Regions from separate parts of the Streptomyces sp. NPDC007863 genome, predicted to be linked through region 3. Evidence: riboswitches for the same ligand, from Rfam matches in the RefSeq annotation. Region 3 holds a riboswitch; each other region holds the start of a gene.

Region 1 (2,194 bases), on a different contig from region 3:
TGCCGCTGAGCGAGGCCCAGCCGATGAAGAAGGAGCCGAGCAGGCCGATCAGGAGCAGCGAGATCAGCGTGCCCAGGACCGCGACCGAGGTCCGGGCCGAGAGGCCGTGGCACATGTAGAGGGCGAGCAGCATGATCGCGCTCGACCCGACCACCGCCACGATCAGCGGGTTCGACCCCTCCAGGATCGCGGGCAGGATGAAGAGGGTGAGCACCAGGAAGCTCGCCGCGAGCGCGATCAGCGCCATGACGCCCCGCATGCGGCCGACGAGCACGACGGCGAGCGCGAAGATGCCGGCGAGGACCGCCATCGGCACCTTCCGGTTCACGTCCGTCACCGAGTACTGCAGGTCCTTCGGGGCGTCGGGGGCGTAGGCGACCACCACGCCCTGGCCTTCCTCCAGTTGGCGCGGGGCGTCCGGCTGGACGATCTCGGTGAACTGCCGCCCCTTGTCCGGACCGCTGGTGACCTCGATCGTCGCCTTCTCGCACTGCCCCTGCTGCGCGTTGACCGCCTCGCGGCCCTGCGGAGTGGAGGTGTCGCCGGTGGGCGGCACCTGCGCGGCGTTCACGTCCTTGCAGTCCACCTGCTCGACCGCCACGACCTTGCCCTGCTCGGTCTGCCGGTCGAAGCCGACGCCGGTCCGCTCGTGCGCCGGAGTGCCACCGGGCCAGAGCACCACGAGGCCGACGACCACGGCGGTGGCGAAGGGGATGAGGACGGCCGCGATGACTCTTCGCAGATGGCGCGAGACGGGCGCGGCGGGCCCGTGGCTGTGGCTGTGCCCATGGCCGGAACCGTGGTCCGGACCGGGCCGGCCGAAACCGTGCCCGTGCTCGTGGCCGTGCTCGTGGCCGTGCGGATCGGGGGACTGCTGGGGGGGAGTCACCGACCGATCATCGCAAGAACGGTGGGGGCCCACTGTTCAGCACGCCCGGGAGGGCGCTAGCCTCGTGACACCTTTGCACACGCGGGAGCTCGGAGCACCGGGCTGAGAGGGCGCTGATCACCGTACGCACACGTACGGGAGGAGGCTGCGCCGACCGCCGAACCTGTTACCGGGTAATGCCGGCGTAGGGAGATTCGGTCACATGACCCTTCAGGATGCACGCACGCCTGCTTCCAGCCAGGACGAGCGCACGCCGGGCTGGCACAAGGGATACGTCGAGGGCTCCCGCCCCGACCTCCGGGTGCCCGTCCGCCAGGTGCACCTCACCAACGGCAAGGACGTGACGCTGTACGACACGTCCGGCCCGTACACCGACCCCGCCGTCGACACCGACGTGCGCCGGGGCCTGCTCCCGCTCCGCGAGAACTGGATCATCGCGCGCGGCGACACCGAGGAGTACCCGGGCCGCCCGGTCCGCCCCGAGGACGACGGCATCAAGCACACCTCGCCGCGCGGCGGCGGGCTCAAGAACCTCGACGCGGTCTTCCCCGGCCGTCCGCGGCTGCCCCGCCGGGGCCGCGACGGGCAGGCCGTGACCCAGCTCGCGTACGCCCGCCGGGGCGAGATCACCCCGGAGATGGAGTACGTGGCGATCCGGGAGAACGTCTCCCCCGAGGTCGTCCGCGAGGAGATCGCGGCGGGCCGCGCGGTGCTTCCGGCCAACGTCAACCACCCGGAGATCGAGCCGATGATCATCGGCAAGCGGTTCCTGGTGAAGGTCAACGCCAACATCGGCAACTCCGCCGTCACCTCCTCCATCGAGGAGGAGGTGGAGAAGATGACCTGGGCGACCCGCTGGGGCGCCGACACGGTCATGGACCTGTCCACCGGCCGCAACATCCACACCACCCGCGAGTGGGTGCTGCGCAACTCCCCCGTGCCGATCGGCACCGTGCCGCTCTACCAGGCCCTGGAGAAGGTCGACGGCAAGGCCGAGGAACTGACCTGGGAGATCTACAAGGACACGGTCATCGAGCAGGCCGAGCAGGGCGTGGACTACATGACCGTGCACGCCGGCGTACTCCTGCCGTACGTGCCGCTCACCGCGCGCCGCAAGACCGGCATCGTCTCGCGCGGCGGCTCGATCATGGCCGCCTGGTGCCTCGCGCACCACAAGGAGAACTTCCTCTACACGAACTTCGAGGAGCTCTGCGAGATCCTCGCGGCGTACGACGTCACGTACTCGCTCGGCGACGGTCTGCGCCCCGGCTCGATCGCGGACGCCAACGACGACGCCCAGTTCGC
Region 2 (2,194 bases), on a different contig from region 3:
CTCGCCAACTACAAGCGGGTCGTCGGCGCCATCCGCCGGCTGACCGACCCCGAGCCCGACGGCCTCGGCCTGTCGCAGCGCGGCATCACCGTGTCGACCGTGGGCCTGGTGCCGGCGATGCTGCGCTTCGCCGACGAGGGCTTCAAGTGCCGGCTCGCGGTCTCCCTGCACGCCCCGGACGACGAGCTCCGCGACACGCTGGTGCCGGTGAACACCCGCTGGAAGGTGCGGGAGGTGCTGGACGCGGCGTGGGAGTACGCCGAGAAGTCCGGCCGCCGGGTCTCCATCGAGTACGCCCTCATCCGGGACATCAACGACCAGGCCTGGCGGGGCGACCTGCTGGGCAAGCTGCTCAAGGGCAAGCGGGTGCACGTCAACCTGATCCCGCTGAACCCGACGCCCGGCTCGAAGTGGACCGCCTCCCGGCCGGAGGACGAGAAGGCCTTCGTCGAGGCCATCGCCCGCCACGGCGTGCCGGTCACCGTCCGGGACACCCGGGGCCAGGAGATCGACGGCGCCTGTGGACAGCTCGCCGCCTCCGAACGCTGACCTTGTACCCTGTGCTCGAACACACCTGCATATTCCGACAGGGGAGCGCCACAGCGCTGAGAGTGCGGTAACCGTAGACCGCAGACCCTCTGAACCTCGCCCGGGTCATTCCGGGTAGGAAGTTCGGTCGTAACTCGAGCTGTTGCGCCCTGCCCGCGTCCGGTCCCCGGCCGCGGGCAGGGCCGCGTCTCCTTCTGGTCCCACCCAGGAGGACATACACATGCACACCAAGAAGGCCGCCGCCGTCGCGCTGGCCGCGGCGCTCGGCGTCACGGGCCTGGCCGCCTGCTCCACCGAGTCCGCCCGCGACGCCGCGGGGAAGACCGGGGAGCCCGCGCCGAAGACCGTGACGCTCGTCAGCCACGACTCCTTCAACGCCTCCAAGGAGGTGCTGGCCGAGTTCACGAAGCAGACCGGATTCACGGTCAAGGTCCTCAAGGCCGGTGACGCGGGCGAGGCCGTCAACAAGGAGATCCTGACCAAGGGCTCCCCGCAGGGCGACGTCTTCTTCGGCGTCGACAACACGCTGCTCTCCCGCGCCCTCGACAACGGCATCTTCGTGCCGTACGAGGCGAAGGGCCTGGACCGGGTCCCGGACACCTTCAAGCTCGACAAGGAGCAGCGGGTCACGCCGATCGACACCGGCGACATCTGCGTCAACTACGACAAGAAGTACTTCGCGAACAAGAAGCTGGCGCCGCCGCAGTCCTTCGACGACCTGCTGAAGCCGGAGTACAAGGACCTCCTCGTGGTGGAGAACCCGGAGCGGTCCTCCCCGGGCCTCGGGTTCCTCCTCGGCACGGTCGCGAAGTACGGCGACGCCGGCTGGCAGGACTACTGGAAGAAGCTGAAGGCGAACGGCGTGAAGACCGTCGACAGCTGGGAGCTCGCCTACAACCAGGAGTTCTCCGGTTCGGCCGGCGGCAAGGAGGCCAAGGGCGACCGCCCGCTGGTCGTCTCCTACGCCTCCAGCCCGCCGGTCGAGGTGCTGTACGCGGAGCCGCAGCCGAAGGAGGCCCCCACCGGGGTGTCCACCGGCACCTGCTTCCGCCAGATCGAGTTCGCGGGCCTGCTGAACGGGGCGAAGAACCCCGAGGGCGGCAAGGCGCTGATCGACTTCCTGGTCTCGAAGAAGTTCCAGGACGACATGCCGCTGCAGATGTTCGTGAACCCGGTGGCGAAGGACGCGGCCCTGCCGGAGCTGTTCACGAAGCACGGCGTGGTGATCGAGAAGCCGGAGACGGTGGCGCCGGAGAAGATCGCCGCGCAGCGTGAGGCCTGGATCCAGCAGTGGTCGTCGCTCGTCCTCAAGTGAGGCGCGACCCGAAGGGGAGCGCGGCGCGGCTGGGCCTGATGGCCCTGCCCGTCGCGTTCTTCGCGGTCTTCTTCGCCTGGCCCGTCGCGTCGATCGTCGAGCGCGGGCTGCGGCCCGACGGCGCCTGGGACCTCGGGGCGATCGGAGCGACCCTGGGCCGCTCCGACATCCTCGACGTGCTCGGCTTCACCGTCTGGCAGGCGGCCGCCTCCACCGGGCTCACGCTGCTCGTGGCGCTGCCGGGGGCGTACGTCTTCGCCCGCTTCGACTTCCCCGGGAAGGGCGTGCTGCGCGCGGTCGTCACCGTGCCGTTCGTGCTGCCGACGGTGC
Region 3 (2,194 bases):
GTACACCCCGCCGGCGGTCACCGTGGTGTCCCAGCCCAGCTCCTCGCTGGTGGCGCCGACGACCAGCTCGCCGTTCTCGCGCGGCACCAGGTAGACGTGGCTGCCGCGGACCACCGCCCGCACGGTGCGGGAGAGGAAGGGGGCGTACGGGGCGGGGATCCGCAGCCGCAGGACCTGGCCCTTCACCGGGCGGACCGGCGGCAGCACCGACGGCGGCACGCCCGCGAGCCGGCCGCTGAGGCTGCCGGCGGCGAGGACGGTCCGGCCTGCGGAGAGCGCCGTGCCGTCGCGCAGGACGGCTCCGGTCGCCCGGTCGCCCGCCACCGTGAGCCGCTCGGCGAGCGCCCGGTGGAAGACCACCCCGGCCCGCTCGCAGGCGGTGAGCAGCGCGGCGGCCAGCCGGCGCGGGTCGACCTGGTGGTCGCCGTCGACCCGGAGTCCGCCGCGCACCCCGGGCGCCAGCATGGGTTCGAGGCGGCGGCACTCGCGGCCGCTGAGCCACTCGGAGTCGAGTCCGCAGCGGGTCTGGAGGGCGTGCAGTTCGCGCAGGTGGGCGCGGTCGTCGGCGTCGAGCGCGACGGCCAGGGTGCCGCAGGCGCGGTAGCCGACGTCGAGGCCGGTGGCCTCCTCCAGCTCGGCCGTGAAGGCCGGGTAGCGCGCGGCGGAGGCGAGGTTGAGCCCGAGGAGGGTCTCCTCGCCGTAGTGCAGTTCGGTGACGGCGGCGAGCATGCCGGCCGCGACCCGCGCGGCGCCGCCGCCCGGTTCGGGGTCGGCCACCGCTACGGTCAGTCCGCGCTGGGCCGCCCGCCAGGCCGTGACGAGGCCGATGACGCCCCCGCCGATCACGAGGACGTCGGTGACCTGATGGTCTTCTGTTCCTTCGGAAGAACGCATGGGCGTTCCCGCCCCTCCCTTCGCCGGCATGACCCGGATCAGGTTCGTACGGTCGGAGGCCGGTCAGCCTCCCTCTCAGCCCGGTGCGTCCGGGCTCCCGCGAGTGGTGTGTGCCCGCCACCCTAGCCCCCGTCGGCGGAGCTCCACAGGGGGCCTCCTATCTGACGGTTCGTCAGATGCGTATGGTGGGCGGGTGAGCGAGCAGAAGCAGACCCAGCGGCACGTGGTGATCGTCGGCGCGGGCATGGCGGGCGTACAGACCGCCGTCGCCCTGCGCGAGCAGGGCTTCGAGGGCCCCGTCACCCTCATCGGCGCCGAACCCCACCAGCCCTACGACCGGCCCCCGCTCTCCAAGGCGGTCCTCCTCGGAAAGGCCGAGCACTCCGCCTTCGACGTCGACTTCGAGTCACTCGGCGTCGACCTCCGCCTCGGCCTCGACGTCACCGGACTGCGCCCCGCCGACCGCGAACTCGACACCGAGGCGGGCCCCGTCCCGTACGACGCCCTCGTCCTCGCCACCGGCGCCCACCCCCTCACCCTCCCCGGCACCGAGGGCGTCCCCGGCGTCCACCTGCTGCGCACCCTCGACGACGCCGTCCGCCTCGGCCCCGTCCTGGCCGGCGGCGGCTCCGTCGTCGTGGTCGGCGCCGGCTGGATCGGCGCCGAGTTCGCCACCGCCGCCCGCGAGGCCGGCTGCGCCGTCACCGTCGTCGAGGCCGCCCCCCTCCCGCTCGCCGGCGCCCTGCCCGACGAGGTCACCACCGCCATGGCCGGCTGGTACGCCGAGAGCGGCGCCGAACTCCTCACCCACGCGCGCGTGGCCACCGTCCGCCCCGGCGCCGTCGTCCTCGCCGACGGCCGCGAACTCCCCGCCGACGCCGTCGTCGTCGGCATCGGCGCCCGCCCCGCCACCGACTGGCTCGCGGGCTCCGGCATCGCCCTCGACCCCAGCGGCGCCGTCACCGCCGACGAGCGGCTGCGCACCTCCCTGCCCGACGTGTACGCGGTCGGCGACTGCGCCTCCTTCCCCTCCGCCCGCTACGGGGAGCGCCTCCTCGTCCACCACTGGGACAACGCCCTCCAGGGCCCCCGCACGGTCGCCGCCGACCTCACCGGAGCCGACGGCGCCGCCCCGGCGCCGTACGACCCCGTCCCGTACTTCTGGTCCGAGCAGTTCGGCCGCTTCGTCCAGTACGCCGGCCACCACACCGGCGCCGACACCCTCGTGCGGCGCGGGGACGCGTCCGGCGCCTCCTGGGCGGTGCTCTGGCTGCGCGACGGAGTGCCGGTCGCGCTCCTC

Evidence for each region. Region 3 has a riboswitch for thiamine pyrophosphate ahead of thiO (glycine oxidase ThiO). Riboswitches for the same ligand answer to the same signal wherever they lie in the genome.
Region 1: another riboswitch for thiamine pyrophosphate. It lies ahead of thiC (phosphomethylpyrimidine synthase ThiC); the one in region 3 lies ahead of thiO (glycine oxidase ThiO).
Region 2: another riboswitch for thiamine pyrophosphate. It lies ahead of ABZ621_RS07550 (thiamine ABC transporter substrate-binding protein); the one in region 3 lies ahead of thiO (glycine oxidase ThiO).

The regions. Positions count from the first base shown of each region.
Region 1 is NZ_JBEYEI010000008.1:68,729-70,922, forward strand. It holds gene ABZ621_RS14675 (YibE/F family protein) at 1-922, opposite strand, end outside; TPP riboswitch at 961-1,097, shown strand; gene thiC (phosphomethylpyrimidine synthase ThiC) at 1,092-2,194, shown strand, end outside.
Region 2 is NZ_JBEYEI010000004.1:62,489-64,682, reverse strand. It holds gene rlmN (23S rRNA (adenine(2503)-C(2))-methyltransferase RlmN) at 1-549, shown strand, start outside; TPP riboswitch at 579-688, shown strand; gene ABZ621_RS07550 (thiamine ABC transporter substrate-binding protein) at 770-1,864, shown strand; gene ABZ621_RS07545 (iron ABC transporter permease) at 1,903-2,194, shown strand, end outside.
Region 3 is NZ_JBEYEI010000002.1:264,473-266,666, forward strand. It holds gene thiO (glycine oxidase ThiO) at 1-894, opposite strand, end outside; TPP riboswitch at 892-1,005, opposite strand; gene ABZ621_RS03835 (FAD-dependent oxidoreductase) at 1,088-2,194, shown strand, end outside.